Linked DNA regions of Spirosoma aureum. Each later gene encodes a partner of the first gene's protein in a complex. Links are inferred from orthologs where the notes say so. Each region holds a gene or a part of one and is shown on either strand. Other genes may lie near its edges.

Region 1 (15,984 bases):
ATTAACTACCAACAATTTCTCTGAGCTTATCCATTAAACCATCCCAAAGATCCTGGAGTTCGTCTTCGTCGGTCGTTGAGGAATAATCGGTTATCCGTAGAAATGTAGACTGGGTAAGTTCGGACTGATCGACCCGAAAATCGACATAATTGTTATCCGATCCGTTTTCGGCTGTATCTAAAAACTCAAAACGAACACCTTTATTCTGTCGCATCGAAACCTGTCGCGCGATGTGACTCTCATTGTCCCATTGAAAATCGAATCGTTGTTCCGGCATCGTATTTACTTTATTGGCAAACCATTGTGATAAGCCCGAAGCCGTGCTAATGTAAGGAAACAGCATTTTTGGGGATGCCCGGAGTTCGTATTCGGCAACAAATTTTAATTTCTCCATGTCTACTTATTTAGGAAAAGGACCAGGGATTACAGACCGGTACGTCAGCTCTTTAGAACAGTAGCGACTATTCACTGCAACCCGGTCTGAGCAAAGGTAAACGATTTTTTTTGCGAAAGTCAACGCACTTTTTTGCGTCAGCCCATTTTTTGCTTACTTTTGTGAAATCAAATCCGGCGGGGTAGCTCAGATGGTTAGAGCGTAGGATTCATAACCCTAAGGTCGGCAGTTCGATCCTGCTCCCCGCTACACAGGTCATCATGAAAAAGCCCCTAATTATTCACGAATAGGGGCTTTTTCAGTTTATATGCTTGAATCCAGCCTAGGCTTGCTCCTGCCCTGCCTCATGACTTGGCTGATTTCCGAAGCTTACCATTCAGTTATTCCTGGGGAATTTGTATTCCTTTTTCTTTATCGCTGAGTTGACCAGCAAAGCCATCTACCCATTTTCCTGAATTTCAACACCTTGAACAGACAGTAATTAATCCGTTAAAATGTCCGCTGAATACCTATTCCAACCTGTTGGCGTAACCCAACCAACGGACGGGGTTGATCGTATTGGAAATAAGTCAGTTTGTAGAAACCAACAGCCTGGTATCGTTCATGGAATTGATACTGATACGTTACCTGAGCATCCAGTAATGGCCCCTTCCCTAACCAGCTGATAGCGACTTGATCCCGTCCAAAATAGGGATAGTCCGGACGATAAACCGCACTAACGATCGATGCAAATGCCTGTCCCTGAATGCGCTGTCTGGCGCTCAGTTGATAGGTTGCCTTCGCCGATACGCCCAATGAGGCAACTGCTGTGGACACAATCGTCGAAACCTCCATATCTGGCGAATAATTCGTCGTGTTGTTAGTCAGTCGAAGCCCAAGGCCCCCGAAATATTGAACACGATTGTCCAGACGGCTAACTGGTAACAACCGCCACTGGTAATCGAAGGTCAAATCCACAAACTGAGTTGACGCTTTTCGGGAAACAATGGACTGGGGCGTTGCCCGCGTATAAGCAGCTTCGAGTTGCCATTGCGTTTTCAATCGGTTATGCCCATAGTAGGCTTGCAGGCCCAATCCGGTTCCCCGGTAGGTATAATCCGAATGGAACTGATCCTTGATTTGTAAGGGAGAAAATCCGGCTGTAAGTCCCCAGAATTGTGTTCGCTGCTGAGCCACAACCGGGTTAGCCAACAGCATCAATAAATAAACTAGTAGTGCATTCAATACATCCTTACTCATAAAAAAGCGGGAAGAATACCGAACCGGATCATTCGAAATACCTGCGCCGAGATTCCTGAATTCAAATTCCCTGCCGTAGAAACAACCACTACATTCAGGCTTGGAATAACGACAATAAAATGCCCCCCGTTGCCCGACGCATAATAAGCGGGATAGGTTTTATCATCCATGACAAATTGCCTCCGCCACCACAAGTAACCGTACTCCTGATCACGCAATACGACCTGTTTTCGGGTCGATTCGTCCACCCAATTGGCGGAAAGTACCTGCTGGTCCTGCCATTTCCCTTTATCCAGAAATAGCTGTCCAAGTTTCGCCATGTCGCGCGGCCGAATAAACATCCGCCCACTGGTGTTAACCTGACCGGTCGGCATGCGATCCCAGCGAATCGGCCCAATACCCAGCGGATTCCATAAATACGCCTGCGCAAATTCATCAACGGTTTTTCCCGTCGCCTGTTGAAGAATGCCCCCCAATACCGCAACGCCCCCGGTGCAATAGTTGCTCATGGTTCCGGGATTCGCTTTCATCGGCAGGCCAAGCGTATAGCGAATCCAATCCGGCGACTGGTACATCGTTGCTTCGTTGCCCGCTGATTGCGGGTCGTCATCGGCACACTCCAGGCCAGAACTCATCGTTAGCAAATCACGGATGGATATCTGCTTTTTGGCGGAAGTCAGGTTCGGCAAATCGGTGTATTGGGGAAAATAATCGACTACTTTATCATCGATGCTCTTGATCAGGTGTTTGTCGACTGCAATACCAACCAATGCCGAGGTGATGCTTTTCGTTGCCGAGTAAATGTTCTCGGGAATGGATTGGGTGTAGCCATTGAAGTAATTTTCATAGACCAGTTTCCCGTTTCTGACAATCAGCAGGCTATGGATATTCCGGTATTGTTCGGTCAGAATTTGATCGGTTAACTGTTCAATCGACCTGGGGTCCAACTGCTGACTCTGGAGCGACGCAACGGACCAACCATCGGCGATCGGTTCGGGAAGCTGATAGGTATAGCTTGCCGGAGGATCATTGCTTAACCGATTACAGGCCGTTAAACTGATTATCAACGTAATAAGTAAAAGTAGACGAAAGCACCCCATGATTCCCTTTTAAGTTGCTCACAAAGTTGAGCCGTTCGTGGAAGTAATAAAAAGGTTGCCCTATCCCTTAACGTTATTTAACAGGAAGTTGACCTCCGCTACTGATGAGCACCAGTTGCCAGTATGGCCCAGCCTGATCTACACAACTTAAAATAAGTTCAGATTGAGATAAGGTTTGCAATACTTATCATGCTGAATGTAGGCTTACCTGCCCGCTAATCGAGTTCCTATTCCTCACTGGAAAGCAAGCCGGTTACCCCAAACAGAACAGTTCCTAATAGTTTGGGGCCGAACTTCTTTCCGGTAAACCGGCCAAACTCGCTCATCCATTTGGTTTTTTCCACAACCTTTGCTCCGGTTTCCCGTAGAGCTTCCGTCGCTTCTTTACCAGCGGCTCTTCGGGTAAAATACATGACAGGGGCGCTCAGCCCTAATACGGAAATTCCGATCAATGTTCCTGCCACTGCGCCAACGGCTCCGGAGAATTCCTTCCCCGATTCTTCGAATTGCTTCCATTTTTCTTCGAAATCATAGTCTTTTGCATCCATGGCTTTTTTCGGGATAAGTTGAATGAAAATTGTCACTTAAAGATAGGCATAAGCCGTGTAGAACCGACATTTAGGGCTATTTTTAGGCCACGGCAGGAAATTCAGCCTGAGAACAAATGGTCAGAGCGGCAGAATTGATCGGGTTGCTGGCAGGCATTCAAACCAGTTCATGATGGATAAATTTTCAACGGCGATTTCGATAAATGGTGAACCTGCTGACCTGTGGGCAGCTTTAACAAAGCCTGAATTAATGGCTACCTGGTTGGGTGAGCCTGAAACGAAAATAGAGGTCGATACGACCTGGGATATCAACACTCCAATTTTCATTCGTGGTTTTCATCACGTGCCATTTGAAAATAAAGGAATGGTCCTACAATATGATAATGAACGTAAGCTAAGGTACAGTCATTTAAGTTCTGTGTCCCGACTCCCCGACAAGCCAGAAAATTATTCAATCCTTGAGTTTACATTAACTCCCATCGATAACCAGACACTATTGGCGCTTTCCATCGAAAACTTCCCGACTGAGTCAATTCAAAAACATCTGGAATTTTACTGGCGAACGACTGTCTTACTCATCAAAAAAAGCGTTGAAGAACTGGCAGATGAGTCTAACCAGTCGCTCGCTGGATCGTAGCGTCGTCCTGGACCTCCTATTGATTGTCCCTATCAATAGGCGAGAAACTTAGCTTGTAAAGCCAGTATCGTTTGTCAAACATGGGTGGTAATTCTTTCGCCTGCCTGAAACCCAGCTCCTCATACATTGACCGGGCGGCATTCATGAATTCACTGGTGTGCAGTGCTATCCCAATCTCACCCGTTGACTTCGCGTGATGAATACAAAGTTCCGTGAGTTTTCGGCCAATACGCAAGCCCCGGTAATCTGGATCAACGCCCAATAATCGGATATAACTCCAGTCTGCGGGAAAAATAGAGGTCGGGTTGCCGTTTGGCATCAAAAATATCACGCCAACCAACCGGCAGTTTGCTTCACAGACAAATGTGGTCGCTTTACCCAGCAAGTCCGCGTACAAGTTTTCATTTGACAAATTAGCCTCCATCCTGGCCCAGTTGATGGGCGTCAAAACAGCTTTATAATCGTGATACGATTTCAGCGTTAGCCGAGCGATGTTGGGAATATCACTAGCAGTTGCTGTACGATATGTCAATTGATGATCAACCATTTGGGTGTTTAACTTTCCACTATGAAGATTGCTCTTTTCCGGAATTACTGCCCCATTTTTAACCGGCTCCCGAAATTAAATTGTAATTTCTGGCCTGCATCATAGGTAATGCTCAGGACACTACCCAAATAATTGCTCGGCACCGTTACCAGATGCTTAATCTGAACTGGGTCCGTGCTGAGGGGAAGTCGACCACAGGACCAGACGCTGGCATCATTCCATGAACCTGTTTTAACGGTGTACATACTGGTGCATACGGGAAGTGTTTTGAAGGTATTAGAGGAAGTAAACGCTGAACTTTCGGTGGATGAACAACGCGTTTGGATCTGCCATTCGTATTGCGTATCAATGGCCAGTCCGGATAGATCGAAATAACCCTGCCCCTGATCGCTGCTTAGATTTGAGAGGGTGATCCAGTCGGTTGCACCGACCACCCGATAACGGCCTTCATACCGTGTGCCTGCGTCGGCATTGGCAAAGCTCCAGTTCAATCGAGCCGTCGTCATGGTCAGATTAGTGACGTTTAAATTGTACGGTGTACTACAGGTGAATGTTGTAAATGTATTGATGCCCGATGGAGCGGCATTGATACCGTTGGTACACTGGCTTCTGACCTGCCACTCATAGCTGGTGTTTCCGGTCAGCCCGGAAATGACCGTATGGGTGCTGGTTAGATTACTCACAGTTGTCCAGGCAGACGTGCCTGCCAGCCGATAAAATACCTCATAGCTTACATCAACACCTGCCTGGCCCCAGGATAAAAAAGCCGATGTAACCAGGGGTGTCTGTGTCAGATAATCGGGTGATTTACATTGGGTAACGAAGTTGGGGCCAGCTGAAAACGTTGAACTTTCCGTTTGTGAGCACAAGGTTCTGATCTGCCATTCATACGTTGTCTGATTGGATAATCCGCTAATGGAATAATTTCCTCCTGTGGTGGCACTACTTACATTGCTGATGGTCACCCAGTTTGCCTCACCGACCGCCCGATAGCGAAGGTCGAACTGCGTACCGGGATCAGTTGGGTTATACCAGTTTAACCGTGCGGACGACGACGAAATCAAATCAGTTGAGAGGTTATTGGGGTTAGGTGCGTAACAGCCAGTCGTAAACATCATTGTTGCGGTATAATCAGACTGGGCAGCGGCCGAGCAGGCTATTCGTACCCGCCATTCATACGTTGTGTTCGGCATAAGACCCGTCAGTTGCCGGGAGGAATACCCATATCTTGCCGTTTCGGTGACCAGATTCCAGGTTGGATTACCAACAGACCGGTATTGCAATTCAATGGTACTACCCGGCTCCAAGGCATTGGCATTTACCCAGCCAAGCGTAACCCCGGTTGCCGTCGGTGTACTGGAGAGCCCGATGGGAACCGCCGGACAGTAGGTGGTAAATGTCGATAACAGACTATACGCCGACTCGTCAGTGACCGAACAAACGCTTTTAGCCTGCCATTCGTAGGTTGTATTATTGGCTAAACCGGTCAGCGAACAGGTCGTAGTGGTTAGACTGCTAACTGCCGTCCAGTTGGTAGTGCCAACGGGTCGAAAGCGAACGGTATACGTTCGACCTGATTCGTTATACGGCATAAACCACGATAAATTCGCAGCTTCTGCTCGTGGCGAAGAACTCGGATATTGAGGAGTAACACAGGCGTAGGTCGTAAAGGTCAGTGGGTCCGTAAATTCTGAGGTAGCCGTTGCGGAACAAACGCCCTGCACCCGCCATTCATACTGCGTATCCGGCGTCAGACCCGTCAGCGTGTAAGACGATGTGTTGGTTAAAGTACTGCTGGTATTCCAGGTAGCCGAACCGACAGCCCTCCACTGAAGGATAGAGGCAGGTGAAAAGGCATTCCAGGAAATAGCCGCCGAAACACGGGCCGGAATGACGCTAAACGAATACGTAACTGGCATTGGGCAAAGAGTGGTGAAGGTAACTGGCCCCGAGTAGGTGTCCTGATCCGACGCTTTCACCCGCCACTCAAACGAAGAATATCCACTTAATGAAGAAATAGTAACTGAGGTTTGTGGTAGACGCACTAGTTCGTTCCAGCCAGTACTACCGATCGCCCGCCATTGCACATCGTAGGTTACATTGTTGCCAAGGCTGTTCCAGTTCAATTGTGCGGTATTGTCCGTAATGTTCGTCGTTGTCAGCCCGGTAACCGGATCTGTGGTCCGGGGAGTTGCTATATCAGCGGTTGGACTCAAACTGCCGGTTGTGCTGTTGGACGGACGAATGCGATAATAATAGTGCATGCGGAGCCGGGTATCATAATCCACAAATGTGGTCTCATCAGGCCCTACCCCGCCAATGGGGGCAAAACCCTCGGTGGCAGACGTTGACGAACGCTCAACAAAATAACCCATTTCATTCGTAGCGTTGTCCTGCCAGGTTATCGTAATGGCAATCCCATTGAGCGAGACAGCGACATTCGTGGGGGATGCGACATTCGTTGGGGGGTGAGAGAGGGAATAGCTCGTATGCGTCTGCCGAAGGGCCAAACCAGCCTGCATCCTGTCGTACTGGCCCGGTGTAAAATCGTGTGTACACGGAAAGTAATACGACATAATGTTGGTGATCGAGGGGGCGTAAAGATCCCCATTGGCATCGCGGGCCGTACTGCCCGGATTATATTGCGGGCAGCCATTTAGGTCTGTAACATAGGCTCCGGCAATGTGATAAGGATCGGCGGGCGTATCGCAGATTTCATCCCCCGCCGTCGTGCAGTTGGCTCCGGCTCCTCGTGTAACCAACTCGTCAGTCGGATACTCTCCATTGGAATACCCAAAAGTATGAAGCACACTAAACGTATGCCCTAATTCGTGAGGAATCAGGCGATTGCCTAAATCACTATCTCCTCCATTTGTTCCGATAAATGAACGGGTCGTACCGATGTCGTCTAAAGGAAAACGAGCAAATCCACCCACACCGGGGTTCGTAAAATGGGTAACATAATATTGGTTCAGCGCATCGGTCGCATCACGACCATCGACCGTATTTCCTTCAGGGAACGGAAAAACGTTGTATAAATCGTCATCATCGATGTAATCAGGCGTTGTGCCAGCGAAGTAAAACTGGATGCCAAATCCATTGAGCAGGTAATAGCTATTGGTAACGGCCATTACCTGATTGAGTCGGGTAAGATTGAAATCGGCGCTACCGTCGCTCCGGCGAACGATGTGGGGACGGATAGGGACGTAGGTAATGGCGGTTGGGGCAGCACCCGATGCCCGTTTGCGTTGCAGCGCCAGTCTTGCCAGTTGCCCAAGTGAGAGGGACTGAGCAGGGGTTAAACTTGGCGTACCACAGAACGGCAGAACGGGCTGGGTGACCGATTGGGCAACGACTAATTGGGTAAGGGTAAGCCAAAATAGGCAGCCAATCAGTATGATAAGTTGTTGGTAAAATTTTACGTTCATGGATTAAGGAGTAGCAGATTGGCAGGAGGACTTGGCTAATTTATCTATGCAATTCTCATCAGTTAGGGATATGGGATACGGTCAGTCTGGTTCTGTGGAGGTAGGGGTAAACCCAGAAAAACCGCTTACATTTTCAGTGTAAATGTAGGCGCGTCGCTTGTTAAAATGGAGCCAAATCCTATCAATATAGGGACATTTGACGAGGGGATGTACTAGCCGACAAAACAGAACGTTTCGTACCTTACGGTTTTAACCTGTCAATCTCTTCAGGCTATAGTGGTGACTTATCACCAACGTAAACGGCGAATAGCCCGGTTGGCGACACGATCTAATTTAACTAGCTTGTATTGGGTATTATTCAGTATGAAAGCGGACTCACCCTCAGTTTTATGACAATTCCAGCCTGGCGAACCCATTTTTCTCTTGGGCAGGCATGACTGCCTGACGAACCGATACAGTAGCTGGCAATACACCTAACCAGTTTGCGGCCCACTCAACCGATAGTTCAGAAATGGACGTTGGGGGTATGGATTCGAGCAATGGTTCACCCCGACCGCGTAGCAGGTATTCGGCTGATATTCGTGGCTCTACGCACAGAATCTGCTCGATAAGACACAAGTCGGCTGACGGCTTTTCTCCGTTCAGTAAGTGGGTCAATGAGGCCAACGGCAGGTTATAGTCTTTTGAAAATTGGTGTAGAGAACTGGCTAGGGCCGTAAAAATTACATTGATTCGGTCCGGGAAGGTAAGCATACGTTTACTTTTTAGCGATTTGGCACGACAAACCTATTGCTGTTTATGCTAACAATCAATGTGCCAAATAACTAATTTTTACCATCTGGTCTACTCATCGATCGCTATTTCAGGAAATATTCTGACAAAAAAGCTGTTTTCGAGCCTGTTTACTCCTAGTTGCTGACCATTTTACACTTCCTATAGATCAAGCGCTAACTGACTTCCCCTATTCAGGGAAACGGTTCGAAGACTTGACAGCGACACGCCCAGCAGGCGAATACCTTTGGGCGTTGGGATCAGCGACGCTAATAAATCAAAGCTGATTTGTTTTAATTGGTTCGGGTCACGAATCAGACTCAGTATCGTTCGACTGCGGGTAATTTGCTGAAAATCTGCATATTTGACTTTTAGCGTAACCGTCCGCCCTTGCACACCCGTCTTTTCACAATAAGCCCATACGCTTTCTAAAAGTGGCGCTAATGATTTGTACAATTCAACCTCGTCAGTCAGGTCCTGCTCAAATGTTGTTTCTGACCCGATCGATTTACGCACCCGGTCGGGCATAACCGGGCGGTGATCAATAGCCTGGGCAATGGAATAATAATGGAGACCCGCTTTCCCGAAATGCTGAACCAAAAAGGCTTCACGCTGCTGGCGTAGATCCAGGCCTGTAAAAATGCCAAGTTCATTCATTCGGGCCGCCGTAACACGACCGACCCCATGAAACTGACCGACTTCCAGTTGTTCGACAAAGGATTTCCCCTGATTCGGTTTAATGACGAATAGACCATCAGGCTTGCGATAATCGGATGCCAGCTTAGCCAGGAACTTATTATAGGAAACGCCCGCCGAAGCTGTAAGGCCGGTAACCGCCTTGATCCGGGCTTTAATGGCCTGAGCGATCAATGTAGCCGACGGATTATCGACCAGATTATGTGTTACGTCCAGATAGGCTTCATCCAGCGAGAGGGGTTCGATAAGGGGCGTGTATTCCGCAAATATAGCCCGTATCTGTTCCGAAACAGCCTTGTAAACGTCAAAACGGGGTTTCACAAAAATAAGATCAGGACATTTTCGAATGGCAATCGAGGAAGCCATAGCCGATCGAACGCCAAACTGGCGGGCCTCATAGCTGGCTGCGGCCACAACACCCCGCTGTCGGGAACCGCCAACGGCAACGGGTTTGCCTTGCAGGTCTGCATTATCCCGTTGCTCAACGGATGCATAAAACGCATCCATATCGATGTGAATAATTTTGCGATTGTCGGGCTGATCCACGTCCTTAGGTACTGAAGTCAGGTTAGTTGTCAGTTAACGGCTTTACCTGTCCCGAAAATACAAAAAATGGAGGCAATTGTACGAAAATAACGGTGATTGGTTCATGGTTTCGCGGGAGTGCGTATTTTTGAGATCACCCAAAATCCTACTCATTCTGTCATGTTAGATCTGGTCATTGATGCACGCCCGGCATCGTTAGGTAATGGGTTCAATGTGCGACGGATTCTCCCCTATCGGTTGCGACGAATGCTCGGACCGTTCATTTTTATGGATCATGGTGGGCCAGTGAGTCTCGACCCGGCCAGCGTGACCAGCATGGACGTGTTGCCCCATCCGCACATTGGCCTCTCTACAGTGAGTTATTTATTTGATGGACAGGTTACTCACCGCGACAGTCTGGGCGTACAGCAGATTATACGGCCGGGTGAAGTTAACTGGATGACAGCCGGGAGCGGTATTGCCCACTCGGAACGGTTCGAGGACCCGTCCATGCTGGCAGGTGGTACGCTGGAAATGATCCAGACCTGGGTGGCTCTCCCCGAAGCTGATGAAGAAAACGCGCCAAGCTTTACCAATTACCAGCCACAGGAATTACCCATTTATACCGATGGCGGCATCTGGATGCGATTAATTGCCGGTGATGCGTTTGGCTTGCACAATGACGTAAAAACCCACTCTCCGTTGTTTTATACGCATGTCGTTCTGAAAGCAGGAACCCGATTTGGCTTGCCAATGGGTTATCCTGAACGGGGCGCTTATGTGGCCAAAGGAAGCGTGGAAGTGGGTGGCCGGTTCTATACAGCCGGACAGCTTCTGGTATTTACGCCTGGAATTGATCCGGTCCTTATTGCTCGCGAAACCTGTACACTTATGTTCTTAGGAGGTGAACCACTGGGTGAGCGATTTATCTGGTGGAACTTTGTGTCTTCCCGGCGGGAGCGTATCGATCAGGCCAAAGCCGACTGGCAGGCTGGCCGTATTGCGTTACCACCGAATGACAACGCCGAGTTTGTGCCGCTGCCTGATGACCGATCCAGACCCGCCGGAACTCCTCCGCCCCAGCCCCTTTCCTGATCAGGCGGAGAGCGAATTAACGAAACAACTCCAGCAAAAAAACGGTACCTGAACATAGCATCGATGCGACCTACCCATCGATACTATGTTCAGAAAATTACCCACTTATAGCAGTTTCATACGAATTGGCAGTGCATTATTGAATGACCACCGGAAAATCGGTATCCAGGTCAGACGATCCCGGAGCGGGCGTTCCATTTTTCACATTAGGCTGGTGGCGAAGCACGACTTTCAGCTTTCCCGTTCCGGCATTCCCCGTTTTCAAATCCGTTGTTAATCCGATGGGATAAGGCCCTGGCGCCGGATTCGTGTCTTTGTCGGTGATTGTAACGGTGAGGGCCGAGGCTGCGCCGTTTGTTGCCGTATAGGTATATACGAAGAGGTGTTCGTTTGCTTTTTCCTTTATTTCTTCTGTAGCGTCAAGCGTGGGCGTTTTCGTTTTGTCATAGAGCGATACAACGCCCGAATAGGTTGTGTTGGCTTTCAGGTTTAGCGTTGCTTTACTGAAATCGGCGGAGGTGTTCAGGTTTTCGATCGTTGCCGTTACCACATCGGTCGGCGTGGCTTTGTTTGTCAATGTCAGCGTGGCCGTCGTGATGGCTTCATTATCGTCCGTTGGGGCAACATTTTCTTCATCTTTTTTACAGGCTCCGGCAACCAGCATAACCGGAACCACCATCCAGAGGGCTTTTTTCAATAGATACATAACGTACATCAGGTTATATGTGAAACTAATTTGACGCAAAGAGAATGTCATTGACGGCTGGCAAGCGTCAGGGGGAGCTTTAGTTTGAGCATGATGTTTCGCCCTGGCTCATCGGCGAAGTAGCGAAACCGGTCGAGGTAGTCCCGATACGCCCGGTTCAACAGATTTGAACCCGTCAGAATGACGGACATTGGGTGATTGCCCACTCGCCAGGAGAAACCGGCTTCGGCTCCAAACAATGTATAAGCGGGCGGAGGGGGCGCAAAATCCCCCGTAAAAATGATCTGCCCATTTTCCTGCCGTTGCGTAACGGTCGGAACCCGGTTTTGCCGGGCTACATACTGACTGGTAACACTCACATACACATTCGAAAGTGGCCCATGATTGGTGGTTGAGAAATCATAACGCAACCCGTTATCGGTATGATTTGCCGGAATATAGACCAGGTAATCGTTGTTCGTGTGATCGTACGCAAACAGCAGCGACGTTCGCGACGTGATGGTCAGCTGATCGGTCAGCTTATAACGTATGGTTGCATCCAGACCCCGAAATGTTGCCCGAACCTGGCTGTATGAATAAGCCGGGAACGCGCCCCGCTGCCGAATAATAGGCACTGAATCGGGCTTCAGGTAGATGTAATTGTTAATCCAGTTGTTATAGAAACCCAGATCCGCATAAAATCGCTTGCCGGTATATTCGACAGACAGATTCATGTTGTAAGCCTGCTCTGGATTCAGGTTTGGATTGCCACGCTCGTATGCTACGGCACTTTGGTGCAATCCGTCGGAATAGAGATCGCTCACCGTCGGGGCACGCCAGGCGGTACTCATCGTGCCAGATAGCGTTAGCTGCGGACTTGCCTGGTACGTGGCCCCCAGCGACACGGTAAAATTGCTCCAGTCGCGCGTTTTGGCAGTAGTGAGGTTGGTCGTCTCATCCAGAAAATACGCCCGGAGCCATCGGTAATCATACCGGATTCCTCCCTCCAGGGTCCAGCGGTCGTTGGCGTATCGCTCAATGGCATGAAGACCGGCGCCATAATTTCGGTAGTTCGGAATCAGGAATAAATACCGACGGACGTTTCCCTGCGTGATCCCATTAAATCCGAACGTTCCGGAAAACTGTCCACCCGTTGCGGTTTTAATTGCCCGATGCTCCCAGATCAGATCGGCGGTCTGCGTTACTAATTTCAGGTAGAGTTCAGGGTCGGTTATGCGACTAAACGACTGCAAATCATACTCCCGACGAACATTCTGCTGCTGAGCAACCGTAATCGAAAGGGTTCCCAATCGTTCCGACCGGACAAATGCTTTTACCTTCAGCAAATCGTGCTGCACCTGCTGATAAGGCCGACCCAGATCGTACGAAAATCCGGGTTGGATTATGGGTTCGGGACGGGCAATAGCGGCATAAAAATCAGCCAGACTACCGACCTGTGCACCGGTAAATAGTCCCACTTTCGTAGAAAACTGACTGTAAAAGATCTCGGCACCTACATGCTGACGCGAATAATTAATCGTACCGGAGAAATTATTCTCGTGATAACTACTGTTTTCGAGGTAGTATTCTGGTGTCTTTGCGTACCCTACGCGCTTGAGAGTACCTTGTAGCCGCCAGCTCAGCCCGGTTAGCTTTTTACCGAATGCCTGCTCAACAAGACCCGAAACAAGTCCCTGTCCTCCATTTGTACCGCCAACCAGGTTTAGCTCACCGGCAATTCCGGGTAGTGTTGGCATCACTTTCGGCTCGACAAGAATTACCCCCCCAATGGCATCGGAGCCGTAACGAATGCTTGCTGCCCCCTTGATTACAGTAAGCCGGGAAGCCAGAAACGGATCAATTTGCGGGGCGTGTTCGCTACCCCACTGCTGATCTTCCTGCCGTACGCCATTGTTTAATGTCAGAATTCGGTTGCTGTATAAACCGTGAATAACCGGTTTGGAGATGGACGGCCCCGTTTGAATCGAATACAATCCGGGTAGTGTTTTCAGGCTTTCCCCGAGCGACTGACCGCGCGTTGCATCGAGCGAATTCCCTGCCAGCTCCGTTTGTACCTGAAGCAACTGCTGGGCTTCAGATCGGTGTTCCGTGACAACGACCTCCTTCAACGTTTCATTGTCAGGTGTTAACGTAACCGGGGCCAGTGCGACTGGAGAATTCGTTCTAACAGTAATAGACGCTACATTCGTTTTATAGCCAACAAACTGATAGTCAATAACGTAATTACCCGGACAAAGGCCCGTAATCCGAAAATTTCCCGCCGAATCGGAAACGGTCCCAGTTGCCAATCCACGAATGGATATGGTTGCTCCGGCGAGTGGTGCGTGATTGTCCAGTCCCATAATTCGACCAGTCAATACGATACTACAGGCTCCAGATTGCGCCTGGCCCATGAAAGCGGTCCCCATAGACAGCCAGACAACACAACAAAGTTTTAGCAAATCATGCATCAGTCCCCTACTCCGACGATGATTAATTCTATCAGGATAAATCATCTTTATGCAACAACGTTGCAATATTAAGAAAAAGGGATGACACCACCCAAATTTGCGTGATTTTGTGCAGGATTTCTTTTTTCGATACGCTTTCAGCCCTTCTGACCAGCCAATCCCGGATTGAAGAGGGGCTAATGCAAAATATCGAACACCAGTTCGCGCAGGATGTCGCCCTCGCTCATCGTGGGTGTATCGATGCCTTTGCTCTGGGCATCGGCCCGACGGATCGCATGAATAATATCGGCGACTTTGGGCAATGTGAAGGCACGTGCCGCGGTCAGATAATCTTTAACAAAAAACGGATTGACGCCCAGCAGCTGGGCCAGTCCTTTGTCGGTCTGATCTTTGGATGCCTGCACCAGCAGCACTTTGCTAAAATAACCAAACAATTGCGCCAGGATCACAACCAAAGGGTTGTCTTTCGAATTTCGGGCGAAATAGTCGATAATCTGATTGGCTTTTACGATGTCGCGCTGACTGAGTGCTTTCTGAAGCTCAAACACGTTGTATTCCTTGCTGATTCCAACCAGCCGTTCGACGGTAGCGGCCGAAATTTCCTCGCCTACGTGCAGATTGATCAGAATCTTGTCAATCTCGCCCGCCAGTCGTTTGAGGTCGTTCCCGATGTGATCGGCCAGTAGCTGACAGGCTTTGGGGCTTACCTTGACTCCCTGTTCCCGGCAATATTCCCCGACCCAATCCGGGATTTTATTGTCGTAGAGCTTCTTGACACCCAATAGCTTGCCTTTCGCGCCAAACGCCTTTACCCAGGCTTTACGCTCGTCGAGGGCCGGTTTCCCGTCTTCCCTGACATAGCAAAGCATTAATATGGTACTGGATAGTGGATTCAGCGCATAGTCTTCAAAGAGTGTCTGCGCTGATTTATCACCGATGCCGGCCATTTGCTGGGCTTCCTTAACCAGCACCAGTTGCCGCTCGGCCATGAACGGATAGCGACGGGCGTAATTGAGCACAGCCCCCGCATCTGTGTCTTTTCCGAACAGTACAAATTGATTAAAACCACGTTCGGCAACCGGTATGGCCACCTTTTCGAGTTCTTCAGCAATGCGGTCGAGGTAATAGGGCTCGTCGCCATGAATGAGGTAAACAGGAGCAATCCGCTTATTGCGGATATCTTTTAACAGGGCGTCAACGGCTGCAATCAAAACGGGATTCGGTTTACGGTAAGCGGTTCGCAAAATTAACAGTTCGGGGGCATTTATGCTGTAGTAATGCGATTAGCCGTTTTTTCAGTATCGAATCTGCGAAGGTTCTTTATACATATTAGCTCATATACAGTCGTTTATCACGATTCAAAACCAGCTCATTTCGGCAGACTCACCTGTTTTCCGCTCGTTTTTCACTTGAGTACATAACCGATCAAGCTGGTTCAACACACCAGATTTCCGATGATCGACCGTTTAACTACCCCTTCATTTCTCCTCAGATTGGACGTGGTCGGGAATTCAGGGCGGAGTGAATACATGATCAGCCCTTGTAAGGATGCTACGGCAAACCAGCTCAGTCATCCATTTTGGCTACAACATATCCCAATTTGGCTACAGTCAACACCTGGCAAAAAAAGACCTTTGTGTTCTTCATTAATACAAAGGTTATGATTCACTCGAAAGGATATGCAGCGCAAAGTGCTGAAACGAATTTAGCCCCATGGAATTTTGACCGGAGGGACCTTGGACCGCATGACGTACTGATCGATATTGCTTATTGTGGAGTTTGCCACACCGACGTTCATTTGACGCGCAATGAATGGTTTCCCGGTATCTTTCCAATGGTACCCGGTCA
Region 2 (16,109 bases), 3.8 Mb from region 1 along the record:
GTATTCACCACCCGTATAGCGAGAGCCCGAGTCTTTTCCAGGTCGGGGTTCTACCCGAATTTCGCCCTCCCGGCGACCACCCCGGCCGTTGCCCTGTTGTTTCTGTTGCTTCACTAACTGCCGGCCGACCAGCAGATAAAAGACAAATCGGCGCACGGGCGGTACGAACAGAATAACAAGGGTGATGATGAAGAGATATTTAAACAGCATGTCCGAGTATTGTTAATAGTAAAATAACGCTGGGGCGGGTCGTTTAGTTTTTTGTTACGCTGAACGGCTTTTATTCAGGTTAATCGGTCGAGACGTGTTTACCTGGATAATAGCCGTTCAGCTATGAACCAACTACTGTCCATACAAGGCTTTTCCGGCCGCTTCATACTTATCACCCGCCGACCATTGTGGCCGCATTGGCCGATCGGCAATCAAACGGGCCGCATAAGCAAACGCCTGACAAAATTTCTGAACGTAGTTAAAATCGAGCGATTCGGGGTTATCGATAGCCTGATGATAATATTTCCCAATGGCTTCGTCGAAGGCTTTAAAGCCAGCCGAAAAAGTAGGTGCCGGAATTCCTTTGGCAGCAAAATTAACATTGTCTGATCGATCAAATAAGCCCTGCTCGGGAGCTGGTTCAGCAAATACACCCAGACCGAATGTTTTCGCGGCTGTTTCAATTTCGTTTTTCGCGCCGGTTCGTTCCAGCCCAATTACCGAAACAATCGTGGTATCATTATAGCCGGCGCCATCGGTATTAAGATCGAAAATTGTTTGTTTGAGCGGTACCAATGGATGTTCGGCGTAGTAGCGGCTTCCAAGCAGACCAACTTCTTCGCCTGTTAGTGCAAGCACCAGAATCGACCGTTTCGGGCGTTGCTGCGAAAGTGTTTTGGCTGCTTCCAGGATAGAGACTGTTCCGAATGCATTATCCCTTGCTCCATTAAAAATGCTATCGCTGGGCTGGTAAGCACTGCCGCCCTGTTTGCCAACACCTACATGGTCAAAATGGGCCGACAAGATGACGTATTCGCTTTTAAGCTTGGGATCAGTGCCTTCGATAATGCCAGCCACATTAGCTGATGACACCGACGTTCGCGGTCGACCCGAGGTTCGAAACATAACCGTTTGACCGGCCTCTTTTAATTGCTTGTATTGGTTATTGGCGTTATTAACCCATACATGTGCCAGGGGAGTACTTCCGCTCTCTCCCACTGGAATAGAAACCTGCTCGCGGCTGAAATACTGGTTCACAAAACCCCAGGGAATGGATTCACTGTAGAGTTCGATTAGCGCAGCAGCTCCTTTACTGGTAGCCAGTTTACGCTTTTCGGCCGAAGCCCGAAAAATTTCGCCCGGTCCTTTTGCATCAGGAGACCCGCCCTGTGCTACTAAAATACGCCCTTTTACATCGCGTCCTTTGTAGCCATCCTCACCATCGGTAAGGCCATAGCCAACATAAACAACCTCACCCGATACATTGGTCGGGCCGCCCGCCATAACGACCAGCTCTTTGCCCAGCCGGAGCGTATCTTTACCCATGATCAAGGTAGCACTACTGGCAGCCTTCACTTTTTCCAGGCCAATTTGCTGAAAATAATCGGTTTGGCCGGGAGGAGTTTTTAAACCTAATTGTCGGAATTGCTCAGCGATGTAACGGGCTGCTACCTGATTACCAGGCTCACCTGTTCGGCGCCCCATCAATTCATCGGAAGCCAGAAAGCGGGTATGGCTCTCAACCTCAGCCCGTGAAATAGTGAATTCAGGCAGTTTAGCTGCTAACGGGGCCTTAGAGCGCAAAGCTGTTTGTTTTGCAGATCCGGTCTGGGCCTGCAATGATCCGGTAGTTAATACCAGACCGGCCACTATAGCTACAAGAGAAGATGTTTGCATGGTGATTGGGTTTACCGGTAAAATTACGAAAAACCCCAACGGCTTTGCAGGATTCCCTACCTCTCGGCGATTTTCAGTAATTTCGTTTTTCGAACCCGCACCGGATTTTTAATAATCCAGCAGATTTGGACTCGTAAATTGCGTTATGCCTGTTCTTCCTCTTTCACTTGTCAACTCATCCACTGCTTCATCCGAAAAGACGTATTTGCGAATGGCCATTGGCCTGTTAGTGCTTTATGTTTTTCCGTATGTCTGGCTCGGCGAAGGTGCTCATTTAACTATTCACGATAATCTGGATAGCGATTTTCTGTATCTGTATCTTCTGAAGATTACTGGCACGGCCTTCAATTTCGACCTAAATACAGTTATTCCGAACGCGATGAGTGGCGGGAATTTCACGGGTATTCCCCGTTCGGCTTTCCGTACGGGCCTGAATCTTGAAGTGCTCTCGTTCTGGCTATTTCCGCCTTATACGGCACAGGTCCTCAATTTTACCGCCGTACACGGTATTGGTTTTTGGGGCATGTACCTGTTGCTGAAGAAACATATTTTACCCGCTCATCAGTGGGCTTTCACACGAGTCGCTATCGCCTTTTTGTTCGCAGTAGTACCTTGCTACACCGTGCATGGTGCATCGGTCAGCGGGCAACCACTACTCCTGTTCGCCTTTCTGAACCTGCTGACGCAAACAAGCCGCTGGACCGATTGGCTGATCATTGTTCTCTTTCCGTTTTACTCCTTTTTTGTCTGGGCTGGCTTATTTATCTGCATAGCCTTGGGCGTAATTGGGCTGATAAGCCAGTTCCGCCATCGAATGGTCAACTGGCCGTTCCTGCTCGGGCTGGCTTTACTGTCGATGGTATATTTGGCCAGTGAGTGGGAGCTGATTTATGCGTTTCTCAATCAGACCTACGTTTCTGAACGGGTTGAGTTCGATTATGCGCAACTCCGCTCCATGAAAATTCTGGATAGCCTTCGCCGAAGTGCCGATTTGTTTGTCTGGCCTATGTTCAATACGGGCGCCTTTCTAACGCTGGGCATTGTAGCGGTAAGCGGTTTAGCGGCATGGCGAGCCTTTCAGCGGCATAATCGTCGAACCGTTTGGTGGCTCGTGAGTTTGCTGATCATCGCTGGTGTCTTCTGCCTGATTCATGGCTTTTATCATTACCTCATCGTATGGCTCGGCGATGGTTCACTGGGAATGAAATTCCGGGTTTTTCAGTTCGATCGTTTCTATTTCCTGCTTCCTACGTTGTGGTTTTGCCTGCTGGCTTTATCCCTCCAGCAATTCAGGGCAAATGGGCGCTGGAATCGTCTGGTTCTGGCTGGCCAGCTCTTGCTGATGATCGTGGCCAACAAAGAATGGTGCCTTAATGTCGGCAAGCTGGCTGGGTTTGTCACAGAAGCGCAGCATCCATCCTTCCGGGCCTTTTTCGCGGAAAAACAATTCGCCCAAATTCGCGACTACATCCATCGACCGCAGGCCGACTACCGGGTAATCTGCCTCGGCATGCATCCATCGGTTGCACAGTTCAATGGGTTTTATACGCTGGATAGTTACCAGAATAATTATCCTCTTCCTTACAAACACGCTTTTCGGAAGATCATTGCGGCTGAACTGGCCAAAGGTACCCGCCAAATGCGGGTTTATTATGATGCGTATGCCTGCCGTGTTTACCTCTACACGGCTGAACTAGGCATGAACTATCTGTTCGGCAAAACCCAAACCGAGTCGGTTAGTCATCTCCAGATTGATACTGATGCGTTGAAAGCTCTTGATGGTGAATACGTCGTATCGGCGGTACCGATCCTCAACGCAGCTCAAAATCGACTACGTCTGGAAAAAGTATTTGATGAGCCGGAAAGCTACTGGCGAATATGGTTGTATCGGGTTCAATAGGGCGGTATAGGGTTCGTTTTTTGCCTGTCCCAGGCACTTCGTCTGTTGGTTTACCGCTTGTAATGCTGACGGGCAAATCGCATGAACGTATCGGCCAGCCCTTCGCTAACGCCCTGTAACTGAATCGAATAAAACTCCCTGTGAATAGCAAGACCCTGTACATCAAGCACTTTTAGGATGCCCGCGCGTACTTTGTCCTGCACGGCAAAAATCGACACGAAAGCCATACACCGCGAGCTACCCAGATACGACTTGATACTCTCGGTGCTGCCCAGTTGCATTTCGATGGTTAGATCAGTAAGCCGAAGCCCCACGCCCCTGAGCGCGTGTTCGATGACTTCCAGCGAACCCGATCCCCGTTCCCGCAACAGGATAGGAACCGTTCTTAATTCGTCGAGTGTAATCTCATCGCGGTTGGCCAGCGGGTGGTCGGCCCGGCAGACGAGTACCAGTTCATCTTTCACAAAGGGCGTGTATCGAATATCACTATGATGCGTTCGTCCTTCCACCAAACCCAGTTCAATATCATTGTGGAGTAACTGTTGTTCCACTTGTTCGGTATTACCGCTCAGGAGCGAAATGGTGATGTCGGCCGAATGCTCGTGAAAACGAGCCAGCACGGGTGGAATGACGTATTGGGCAACGGTTGTGCTGGCCCCAAGCCGAAGCGTTCCACCCGGCTGACCTTTGAGTCCGTTCATGTCGAATTCCAGCTGGCGATAGGTGGCCACAATGGTTTCGGCATGACGAAGCAGCAAACTCCCGGCTGCCGTTAAGCTAATCTGATTACCCCTCCGATCGAATAGAGCCGTACCAAAATGGTGTTCTAACTCCTGAATATGTTTCGTTACAGCGGGCTGCGTCACGTACAGTTCGGCAGCCGCTTTGGTAAAGCTAAGCCGTTTGGCAACCGTATAGAAGACGTTCAGGCGAAAATCGAGCATGGCCAATGTTACGGACGAATGATAGCCCAACCCTCCTGTTCGCGGATGATGAGTTCGCCGTTGGCCGTTGGTACATAGCTAATGATGGGAAACAATTCATCGCGGCTGATTTTCCGAATCCGCATGGTGTTTTCGCACATAGCCATAATGACTCCCTGTTTTTGCAGGCTTGTGACTTCTTTCTCAAAATACGGCTTGTCTTTTCGGTATGTAGCTACCGCTCCGCCGTATACTACAAGTTCGACCTCTAATTTACCTTTCAGGCGTGGGTCGTTCAGCGCATTTTGAATATTGGCCAATGCATGCCGGATAACGGCGGTATCGGCGGTATTGAGCTGGTAAACAGCACGATATCGGTCTTTTGTTGGTTGAGCTCCATGGAACACACCGGTTTCGTTTGTTTGAGCCATAGCTGGAGCTAAAGCACTCAGGAAAGCCAGCATGAACAGATAAGTCAATTTCATCATGATATTAGTTTTTGATTTTGAGTAAACAGCATATTTGCTGGGAGCCGGATCCTGGTCTGGTTCCCAGCAAATGCGTTGGTAAAGCTACTTCACTTTTCGCGCATCGGCAATCGGCAGAAAGGGACCAAATTTGTGTTGCCGTTCACTGAATGAGTCTGCATACGGACCAAATGGGAAATCAACGGGCTTGCTGGCTACCTTGGGCCAGTCGCTACTCTGATCTTTATGTGGCCGGGGCATAGCATTAATGAAAGCCGCTACATCCCAGGCTTCTTCGTCGCTTAGCTGCGGACTGGCATACGTGGAACCAAAAGGCATATTGTTTTTGACATAACCCGCAAAGTTCGACAATCGGTATAACCCGGCGCCGTCGTTATAGCTATGCGGGCCCCACATCGGCGGATACACATACTCTGAAGCACCGGCCACTTTAATACCTTCACCTTTTACACCGTGGCAGACCTGACATTTAGCCACATAGACCACACGACCTTTTGTTGAATCGGCCTCCCGATCCAGATAGGCCAACTTAGCCAGCCCCACTCCATCGGGTCGCTGCCCCCTGGGAACGTCGGAACCCAGCCATTGGATGTAAGCCACAATAGCCTTCATCTCACGGCTCGTGCTATCAGGGGCTCTGCCGCCCAGACTACGCTCAAAACAATCGGATACCCGCTTCACAATAGATTCGACGGCACCCGAGCGATCACGAAATTTCGGGTAAGTTGAAAAGACAGCCGAATAGTTGTTTCCCAGCACTTTTGTTCCAGCTTCAAGATGGCAATTCTGGCAATTCATGCCATTGGAGAGATGCTTGACCGATCCGCTCGGCCCTAAATATTTCGCCGTATGGGCAATCAACTCGCGACCATACCGGATCTGCTTTCCCAGATCACCCGCTGGAATCCGACTATCAGCTGGTGGACGCCAATAGTCGGGTGGTGTCAGCGCCAGCAGAGCTATAACCAAAACAACCAGACCAGTGAGCCCATAAACCCCTTTTCGGGTAATTATCGAACGAATGTCAACAACGTTATTTTTCATGGTCTATGGCAAATCTACAGTTACCAGATTATCGTCAGATACGCGGTCGATCAGCTTGTTATAAGGGTCGATACCTGCTTTGACTGGTTTTCCCTTCACAGTCACTTCGATAACGTGTTCGCCCGGTGTCAAACTACGTTTTTGCATAAACAAAGGTACTTTCATTGTCAGACCATCTTTGTTCTTGCTGTCGTCGGTTAGAACGGCGACATCGACAATGACCGGACCTTTGCCCTTCGAAAGTTCTTTACCCGCTTTGTCGTAATATTCCGTTGCCGAACGAACATACAACTTCACACGGTATTGCCCATTTCCTAAAGGCTTTGCTTCAGCTTTGGTGATGCGGTTGTCATAGAGGGTCAGTTTCTCGAAACTATCGGTCAGCCAGGTCTTCAGCGAATCGGGTGTGGCCGATTTGAGAAAGCCATACCATTCCAGCGAGGTAGTAAACGGCGCTTTCTGCCGGAAACGAGCCGCTTTCATGTAGTCGTTCATGGCTTTATTGACCCGATCTTCGCCAATATAATCCTGCAAGGCATACATCAGCATCGAGCCTTTGTTATACCAGATATACGAACGGGTGTCGTTGTCGAGCATATTCGCTTCGAACTTGTCTTCATTGGATCGACCCCGCAGGTATTGATCAAGACTATACTTCAAAAATTTCGGCATGGCATCGGCTCCATACCGCTCTTTTAGCACCATCAGGGCCGAATATTCGGCCATTGTTTCGGAAATCTGATTGGAACCGCGAGTCCGGCTGGGCATAACCTGGTGTCCCCACCACTGGTGCGCCACTTCGTGAGCCGTTACATAATAGGCATAATCGGTCTTGTTCGGATCGCGAAAATCGCCAACCCAACCAAATTCTTCCGAATAAGGCACGGTTGTCGGAAACGACTGCGCAAATGAAGCATACCGTGGGAACTCCAGCACCCGCAAAACCGGATAGGGATATGGAGCGTAGTTTTTTGTGTAGTAACTCAGGGATGCTTTCATGCTGGCGATGAAGCGATCCAGGTTGCGGTCGTGACCCGGATGGTGGTAGACTTCCAGAGCCACCGTTTGTCCATCGGCCCCTTTCCACGTATCGCGTTTGATCCCATATTTCGCCGAGCACATACTAAAGAAATAGTCCGAAAAACCGGGTAGTTTGTAGTTAAAATACGTTCGTGGTTTCCCGTCCGGGCCAGCTGACGTCCAGGTTTTCAATAACCGACCGGGCATAATAGCGGTTTGATCGGGCGTGGTCGAGATGGTTCCTTCGAAAGTGACCCAGTCCGCATCATCGGTAAACAGGAAATCACGCAGACCGCGCGGATCGTTTTGAGCAGGCACTGTCCATTGTTTAATGGGCAATCCATATTTCTTCCGGTATTTGTCGCTTGTCAGCTCAAATCCCTCATTGTAGCCAAAGCCAGGAAAGATACTCACATTGAAGAATGTGCCGTTGGCGAGAACATCGCGGCTATCGCCACTGTTGCTGAAACCAACGTATTGTCCCGTCACAGCCATGTCCATCCGGGCTGTATCGCCGGGGTTCAGGCGCTTCGGCAAACGATAAATATAATAACCTAACTTACTATCATTCAGCACCAAGGCAGGAGCTTTACCATCGACCAGCAGTTTGGTTAACTGCCGGTGAAAGTTATCGGCCGGAAGAGTCAGGTGCAGTGAGTCGATTGATTGGTCGCCTTTATTAACCATCACAAACGCCCCCGAAGCAACCGCTCTGAATTCATCCGGAAATACATCAACATTGACTTTTGCACCGGTGATTTTCGGTTGCAGCACATCAAGGTATTTGTGGTATGTTTTCTCAAATGTAGCCTGTTGCTCGCGTTGCTCATCGGCCGATAAATAGCGGTTTTTAACGCTGACATTGGTGTATATCCACGCACCCATACTCACAAACGCGAGCAAAAGAAGAGCAAACATCGTTATCGAAATCCGGCCCATTCGTTGCCGGGCCAGTTGCCAGCGCGATTTAAGACTCGTATCGGCTCCCCGGTTCCAGAACCACAGGGCAACGACTAAAAGTACACCTCCGAAGGCATACCAATACAGCCGGAATGAAGCTAGTGCGGTCAGGTAATGGCCAAAACCGTTCATGTCTGAGATTTGAACGGTGCCGCCTGAAAAGGGAATTGCCAACCGGTAGTTGAACTCGGCAAACTGTGGCACAGCCCAGATCACGACATACACGGCTAATGTCACGATATGGCCCACAAACTTCTGGTTGACCATTGTATGGACAAAAAACGCCAGCATCACCAACTGAAAATACTGCGTGAAAGCAACGCCGTACACATCCCGAAAATAGAGCGGCAGTTCGTAGTTGAAGTACCCTTTAACCGTCTGATTGAGCACGCCTGACACGATGATAAGGGTACAGAGCAGCAAGCAAACGTAAATCATCGACAGGAGCTTAGACCCGTAGTTCATCCAGTCGGGTACGGGCAGCGCGTCAGCAATTGTATCGTAATGAACCACCTTATCCCGATGAACGACTTCGCCGGTATAGAAAATCAGGACGATCAGTACAAAGAAGAAAAAGGTGCCATTTCGTGCTTCGAGCATTGCGTAAGTCGTTGGCAGCGACGAGGTACCGAATATTTGTGCGCCAAACCAGCCATCTAAAAAGAGAAACAAAACGGCACCGATTAGAATGGCAATGAAATAGGGGTCCCGAACAATATTGCCAAACTCCAACCAGGCTTGCCGAAACATCTGCCTGATGTAAGCTCCGGTTTGAAAAACAGGCTTTGGCGTGGGCAAACTTGCCAGCGATGGCACGACCTCGTCTTCTTCACTGGCTTTTCCTTTTTTGCGTAACGACGCCCGACGTGACGACGCCCGACCCAGCTTTACGGCCAGAAAGCGCGAAAAGCTAAACCGCACTATCGTCAGGATAAACACCAGCAGTGCCACACCTGCCCAAATAAGTCGGTTGGTTAGCAGATCGCCTTCCAGTTGCACCAAAAGCGCGTTCTGCTCTACCGGCGACCAGTATTTAGTAGCGGCATCGTAGGCGTATGATCCGAATGGATCAAGTAGATTGACAAGGTGTTTATTCTCCAGGTCCTGCGACAGCGTAGACCCTAACAGGTAACCGATAAACAGAAGAATACTACCGGCGTAGGTCGTGAATATCTGCCGGGAAAAAGCTACTAACCCAAAGAAGACACTGCCGACCAGAAACATATTCGGGACGACGAACAGCATGAATGGATACGCATAATCACGAAACCGGATAGGTCCGAAACGTTCGGTATTGTCTGCCAGATTAAAGACAGGTCCTAACAACGAACCAATAACAATGCCCAGCATACCGACAGCCATTATGCCCAATAAGACAACGAATGAGCCCAAAAAACGGCCCAGCAAATAGCCCCGCTCGGTAATTGGAAAGCTGAAAAAGTAGTTTTTCGTATTGTGCTCGATGTCTCGGTAGACTGGCACGCCCATGATCGCCGATGCGATCAGCATCCCGAAAATGGTCAATACAACTACAAACTGGCTGATGGCATACGGTGAGTTGACATTCGTTTTCTCCGATGCCGGGCCACTACCATAAATGACAAAGAGAAACGTAAACAGAAACAGAATAAGCGCGTATAGGTAAGTGGCGGGTCGTTTTAACCGGTAGGCTAGTTCGAAGCGGAAGATTTCGGTAAACATGGCTAGTCTATAAGTAGTAGAAACGAGTAATAGGAGTAGGGAGAATCAGTTATCGTTTAGCTTCAACGGTATTATAGTAAGCCGTCAATAGCCGGGCCACTTCGTCAAGATTATTCTGAAGTGGTTCTGTATTCGCATAGTCAAGATCTTGAGATAGCTACGACTAAACCGTAACTACATCCATCTTTTCTGTAATCTTGGCGAAATAGACATCTTCTAAATCCGGAGCAACCGGCTCAAAATCAGCCAGCGGCAGGTCACTATAAGCGTGAAGACGGGTCTTACCGCCTTTGAGCTGGGTTGAAATCACCCGGTGGGATTGCCGGTAGGAATCGATTTCAGTTTTTTCAACAAATTTCTGCCAGATTTTCCCCTTCAGATCAGCCACTAAATCATTAGGATCGCCGGTAGCAACGACTTCGCCGAGGCATATGATTGCCATATCGGAGCAAAGGTTCGTTACATCCTCAACGATGTGAGTGGATAGAATGACAATTGTGTTTTCGCCAATTTCAGACAGCAGGTTATGAAAACGATTCCGCTCGGCGGGGTCAAGCCCAGCGGTAGGCTCATCGACAATAATGAGTCGTGGGCTCCCGATCAATGCCTGCGCAATGCCAAAACGCTGCTTCATCCCGCCCGAATAAGTGCCCAGATTCTTCTTGCGAACCTGGTATAAATTCACCTTCTGCAAAAGCCCTTCAACAATCTCTTTCCGTTCACGACCGTTGGCAATTCCTTTGAGCGAAGCGATGTGATCGAGCATTGCTTCGGCCGTTACGCGTGGATAAACGCCAAATTCCTGCGGCAGGTATCCCAACACCCGGCGCACAGCATCTTTCTGGGTCAAAACATCCAGATCTTCGGTCAGGCCCGTAAGTCGTACACTACCACTGTCGGCTTCCTGTAGCGTTGCAATCGTCCGCATCAGTGAGGATTTACCCGCACCGTTTGGGCCAAGTAAGCCAAACATGCCCTGCGAAATAGTCAGCGAGACGTTTTTTAACGCCCGAACACCGTTAGCATATGTTTTTGATAGACCTTGAATTTCGAGTTGCATACTGAAAGGGAATGAAGATTTGGCATTACAGAACTAAAAACGAATATCCTAAATGTACCTGAAAACACTAGCCAAACTTTTTCAGACGGTAGTTATTGAGTCCGAAAGGCACAAAAAAACTCCGCCAGCAGCGAAGTAAGGTAGTTATTCAGGTTAATAAGCCCAACAGATTACGAAGAGTATTATGTTGAATTTACCTTAAGCCCGGACTCATCCAGCTTCGAAAACGGCGAATTATTGCTGATATACTCAGGAATAAGCTCTTTCAGAATGCCAACTAATGTCATATCATCAGCATCCCTAAGGGCCACCGCGAGACATGCCATAGATTTTTGCAATAAAGCCGAATCGAGCGGCTGAAGACGGGCTATTTTAATCTTTGGATGATGGGTTGGCAAACAATCTTCGCTGGCACTCAGCAATTCTTCGTACAGCTTCTCGCCCGGTCGTAAACCCGTAAAGTGCAATTCAATATCTTTATTTACTTCGTAGCCCGACAAACGAATCATTTGAAAAGCCAGATCAGCAATGCGAACGGGTTGGCCCATATCAAATACAAATACTTCTCCGCCACTACCCATTGCAGCGGCCTCAAGAACCAGCTGGCAGGCTTCCGGTATGGTCATAAAATACCGAGTGATATCAGGATGTGTCACCGTAACCGGGCCTCCCGATTCAATCTGGTGCTTAAACATCGGCACTACCGATCCGCTGGAACCCAACACATTACCAAATCGGGTTGTGATAAAATGAGTGGACGAGCTAGCATTCAAACTCTGTACATACAGTTCGGCAAAGCGTTTGGTCGCTCCCATTACGTTCGTCGGGTTAACGGCTTTATCCGTCGAAACCATCACAAATTTCCGTACGTTAAAGGCCACCGCTAAATCAGCAATGATTTTCGTACCCACTATATTGACCTTAATTGCTTCATAAGGATGTTCTTCCATGAGCGGCACATGCTTATAAGCGGCCGCATGGAAGACAAACGCAGGCTGGTATCGTTCGAATAATTTACGCATCCGCCCTGCGTCAGTTACGTCGGCAATCTGGCTCCTTATTGCAAGGCCCTGAATAGAGTTCCCCGGCTCTTTACGAAGTTTGAAAACCAGATTATACAACCCCGATTCGGATTGATCCAGCAATATAAGCTCGCGCGGACTATGGGCTACTAACTGATGAGCCAGCTCACTACCGATCGATCCTGCTGCCCCTGTCACCAGCACGACCTGTCCACGAATCTGTTTGCCGATGGCGTCATTGTTTAGCTGGATGGCTGGGCGTCCCAGCAAATCTTCGATTTGAACATCGCGGATTTGACGAGTGCTCAATCGCCCATTTATCCAGTTCTGCGTTGACGGCACCATTTTGGCAACAACCTGATAACGAAGTAGAAAATTGGCAATCTCGTTTCGGCGGTTAGCTGGCAGGTTGTTAATAGCCAGAATTACTTCGGGACTGTTCGTCGTTCGGAGAAACAGGGTAGCCGCCTGAATCGGATTAAATACGGGTACGCCCTGTACCGTTTTCTGAACTTTGGCTGGATTGTCATCAATAAATCCCAGAATACGATAATCGGGATTACGTTGCAGAATGCCTTTCGTATGAATACCCATCACACCTGCACCATAGATTAGTACAGGCCGCGATTTACTGATTGGCCTTGTGATCAATAACTGGTACAGGTATTTGGTAGTGAACCGAATAGTGACCAGCAGTACGATACTAATAAAATAGTCAATGACTAAAATAGAAGCTGGAATATAGAGCTTTGGATCACTGTAAATCACTTTCAGGCTATAGGAGCCAAGGCCAGCCAGTAGGCTACTAAGCGTAACGGCCTGCCCGATCAATTGCACATCTTCTATCCCGGTATGTCGTATAACGCCCGCAAAGGGTCGAATCCAGAGGAACAATAAGAATCGGCAAAACAGCAAACCCCAAAAGTGATTCCAATGCCAATTAGCCGGTTCAATTGCAAAATTGAATCGCAAGGCCCAGGCGCAGATGAACGATAAAACAGTTATTGTCAGGTCGACCAGCAGGACAACCAAACGAGGGGCAAATCGAGTAGCAACCTTCGCTGACAGTAATTGCTTCATTACAGGCTTTTATCGTTACAAAGTCGATGTGGTTACGAGCACAGTAGTCAATAAAAACTGACTATTCGACTAGCAAAGATAAATAAGTGACTTAACCTGGCAAGGGATTATGTAACTTTTATACAAATTTAATTTCCATATAAATAGACCTTCTACCAGCAAGTAGATTAACTAAAAGGCTTTCTGATAAGCTCCTAAAAAACTCCGTATACAGCTTATGCTTTTGGGCGCTTATAAAGGGGTACGGTACTGCATGGTTCGCCAAAAAGTAGGCTTTGCACGACCGGGCGTAATACACGAGTTAATTCGACAAATGCAGCCGTTGGAACCGGAACTTTAGAACATCCTTTTACAACGACACGAGCATCCCGGTAATCGTCAGGATTAATCTGCGCAATAGCATCGAAATAGAGCTTTTCTTCCAGATCGGTGAGATTTCCGAAGACAATCGTATTAGCGAAGGGTTGCAGTTGGATCGTCAGCAGCATATAAGCCCAGGTTGGCACGATCGCATCTTCGGTACAGGTAATGGCTACATTCTTGCCGTCGTACTGGCTCCAGTCGTGCTCTTTCAGAAAAGCCCGAAAGTCTTTCTCCTTAAGAATCAACCCCATATACAGGTTATCTTTCAAATCATAGACAACCCGTTCGCCAGGGTGATAAAACGATTCCAGATCAAGCGACACAAGGCCACTTGTAGCAACACGGTTAATAATCTCAGTTTCCATTCGTCCTGTTGAATTGATATACAGCTTGCAATCAGAAGCGTATAAGCCGAGAATCATCGTTGTGCCATGATTCCATAAAATCGCATACTATTGACTGTTCACCATTTTCTTTGCAACAACCCTTTACCATCGAAAGGTTCTTTATACCCGTTGACAAAAACCCGCCGGACAGTCCACATTTTTTGCTACTTTTGTCTTTACATCTATTTATGAACTGCCCTTAAACGATTGGCCCATGAAATTCATCGTTTCCTCGTCCGTACTGCTAAAAAACCTTCAAAATATTAACGGCGTCGTGGCAACTAACCCGATTGTGCCGATCCTGGAAAATTTCCTGTTTCGCATTGACGATGGTACGCTGACCGTAACCGCTTCGGACCTGCAAACGACCATGACAACGGAAATTCCGGTCGATGCCTCCGAGAACGGAGCCATTGCCATTCCGGCCAAATTGTTGCTCGATACACTTCGTAGCCTTCCCGAACAGCCCGTAACGGTAAATATTGATACAGAGACATTTGGAACTGAAATTCTGACCGACAATGGTCGCTATAAACTTTCGGGTGAAAACCCGATTGATTTCCCCAAACTACCGACTGTCAACAAGAGCATGTCTGTTGAGATGTCTTCTGACATATTACTGGGAGCGATCAATAATACGGTTTTTGCAACTAGCACCGATGATCTTCGTCCAGCGATGACTGGGGTATATCTGCAACTGAGTCCTGAAAATGCCACCTTCGTGGCTACCGATGGGCATCGGCTCATTCGCTACCGTCGGACTGACCTCGGCGCATCGTCCAGTTCATCGATCATTATCCCACGGAAGGCGTTGCAGTTGCTGAAAGCATCCTTACCCGACAACGTTCCGGTCACGGCTGAATTCAGCCAGGCGAATGCATCTTTTACGTTCGGACCAACCCAGCTGATCTGTCGGTTGATCGATGAGCGTTTTCCTGATTACGAAAACGCGATTCCGACCAACAATCCGAATGTAATGACCATCGGCCGGACTGATCTGCTTAACTCGCTGAAACGGATCATGATCTACGCCAATCGGACTACCCATCAAATTCGGCTGTCGCTCAAAGCAAATTCACTGACCATTTCGGCCGAAGATCTGGATTACTCCAACGAAGCCAATGAGAAACTCCTTTGCGACTACGATGGCGAACCGATGGAGATTGGCTTCAACGCCAAACTGATGTCGGAAGTATTGAGCAACCTCAGCGCAAAAATGGTTTCCCTTGAACTATCGGCTCCCAACCGCGCGGGTCTGCTGATTCCGGCCGATAAAGAAGAAAACGAAGACATTCTGATGCTGGTAATGCCAGTTATGCTGAATACATACGCGTAACGGGAATGGTGAACGATGAGTACTGAATCAGTACTCATCGTTCACCATTCATTATTCTTTATGGCCCCCAAACGTACGGCTCCGGCCCTTATTTTCATTTTCATTACGCTCCTGATTGATGTTACGGGACTAGGTATCATTATTCCAGTCTTCCCGAAACTGATTGAGCAACTGATTCATGGTAATATTAGCCAGGCAGCGCACTGGGGCGGTTTATTGACATCTTCCTATGCGCTCATGCAGTTTGCCTTCTCACCGATTCTGGGTGGTTTGAGCGATCGGTTCGGACGCAGACCCGTACTTTTATTCTCCCTTTTTGGTTTTGGCCTCGACTATATCCTTCAAGGCTTTGCACCCAGTATTGGCTGGCTATTTCTGGGCCGAATACTGGCGGGTATTACGGGAGCCAGCTTCACGACCGCAACCGCCTATATTGCCGACGTTAGCCCTCCCAAGAAACGGGCGCAGAACTTCGGATTGGTCGGAGCAGCGTTTGGTGTTGGCTTTATTCTAGGTCCTGCCATTGGTGGATTTCTTGGACAGTATGGACCGCGAGTGCCGTTTTTTGTTTCGGCGGGACTAACAATGGTCAACTTTCTATACGGTTATTTTATCCTCCCGGAATCACTCCCCGTCGAGCATCGTCGACCTTTCGACTGGCGACGTGCGAATCCGGTCAGTTCACTGGCGCGATTAGGAAAATATCCTGTCATTCTTGGTTTAGTTGCCTCGCTGGTTCTGGTTTATATTGCTGGATTTGCCGTACAGGGAACCTGGACGTTCTACACGATGGAAAAATTCAAGTGGAATGAAAAAACCGTGGGTTTATCACTGGCCGCCATTGGTGTATCGTTTGCTGTCGTGCAGGGTGGCCTAAGCCGGATCATTATTCCTAAATTAGGTCAGCAACGGTCGGTTTATGTCGGTATGCTGTTCAGC

What was found.
Region 2: the proteins of dinB (region 1) and dnaN are in contact, whole or in part, in a solved structure (PDB 1OK7), measured with the Escherichia coli proteins. The link is inferred for Spirosoma aureum from one-to-one orthologs.

Annotation. Positions count from the first base shown.
Region 1 is NZ_CP050063.1:4,811,652-4,827,635, reverse strand. The notes cover bases 7,867-10,645. They hold dinB (DNA polymerase IV), read right to left. Parts: upstream 9,907-10,645; coding sequence 8,827-9,906; downstream 7,867-8,826. Other genes in these bases: G8759_RS19005 (pirin family protein), read left to right, coding at 10,066-10,645; G8759_RS19015 (hypothetical protein), read right to left, coding at 8,281-8,646; G8759_RS19020 (fibronectin type III domain-containing protein), read right to left, coding at 7,867-7,893. Outside these bases: G8759_RS19055 (START-like domain-containing protein), read right to left, coding at 2-394; G8759_RS19045 (outer membrane beta-barrel protein), read right to left, coding at 884-1,633; G8759_RS19040 (serine hydrolase domain-containing protein), read right to left, coding at 1,630-2,700; G8759_RS19035 (hypothetical protein), read right to left, coding at 2,961-3,281; G8759_RS19030 (SRPBCC family protein), read left to right, coding at 3,451-3,918; G8759_RS19025 (GNAT family N-acetyltransferase), read right to left, coding at 3,935-4,465; more of G8759_RS19020, read right to left, coding at 4,510-7,866; more of G8759_RS19005, read left to right, coding at 10,646-10,980; G8759_RS19000 (hypothetical protein), read right to left, coding at 11,117-11,686; G8759_RS18995 (TonB-dependent receptor), read right to left, coding at 11,734-14,094; holA (DNA polymerase III subunit delta), read right to left, coding at 14,313-15,347; G8759_RS18985 (NAD(P)-dependent alcohol dehydrogenase), read left to right, coding at 15,797-15,984. UniProt on the Escherichia coli protein: Poorly processive, error-prone DNA polymerase involved in translesion repair and untargeted mutagenesis. Copies undamaged DNA at stalled replication forks, which arise in vivo from mismatched or misaligned primer ends.
Region 2 is NZ_CP050063.1:8,630,572-8,646,680, forward strand. What follows is about bases 13,206-16,109. They hold dnaN (DNA polymerase III subunit beta), read left to right. Parts: upstream 13,206-14,048; coding sequence 14,049-15,170; downstream 15,171-16,109. Other genes in these bases: G8759_RS34565 (DUF2480 family protein), read right to left, coding at 13,301-13,813; G8759_RS34575 (TCR/Tet family MFS transporter), read left to right, coding at 15,231-16,109. Outside these bases: G8759_RS34520 (DUF4834 domain-containing protein), read right to left, coding at 1-210; G8759_RS34525 (M28 family peptidase), read right to left, coding at 343-1,887; G8759_RS34530 (DUF6044 family protein), read left to right, coding at 2,033-3,787; G8759_RS34535 (LysR family transcriptional regulator), read right to left, coding at 3,838-4,731; G8759_RS34540 (DsrE family protein), read right to left, coding at 4,740-5,198; G8759_RS34545 (c-type cytochrome), read right to left, coding at 5,283-6,242; G8759_RS34550 (ABC transporter permease/M1 family aminopeptidase), read right to left, coding at 6,246-9,923; G8759_RS34555 (ABC transporter ATP-binding protein), read right to left, coding at 10,087-10,983; G8759_RS34560 (polysaccharide biosynthesis protein), read right to left, coding at 11,166-13,085. UniProt on the Escherichia coli protein: Confers DNA tethering and processivity to DNA polymerases and other proteins. Acts as a clamp, forming a ring around DNA (a reaction catalyzed by the clamp-loading complex) which diffuses in an ATP-independent manner freely and bidirectionally along dsDNA.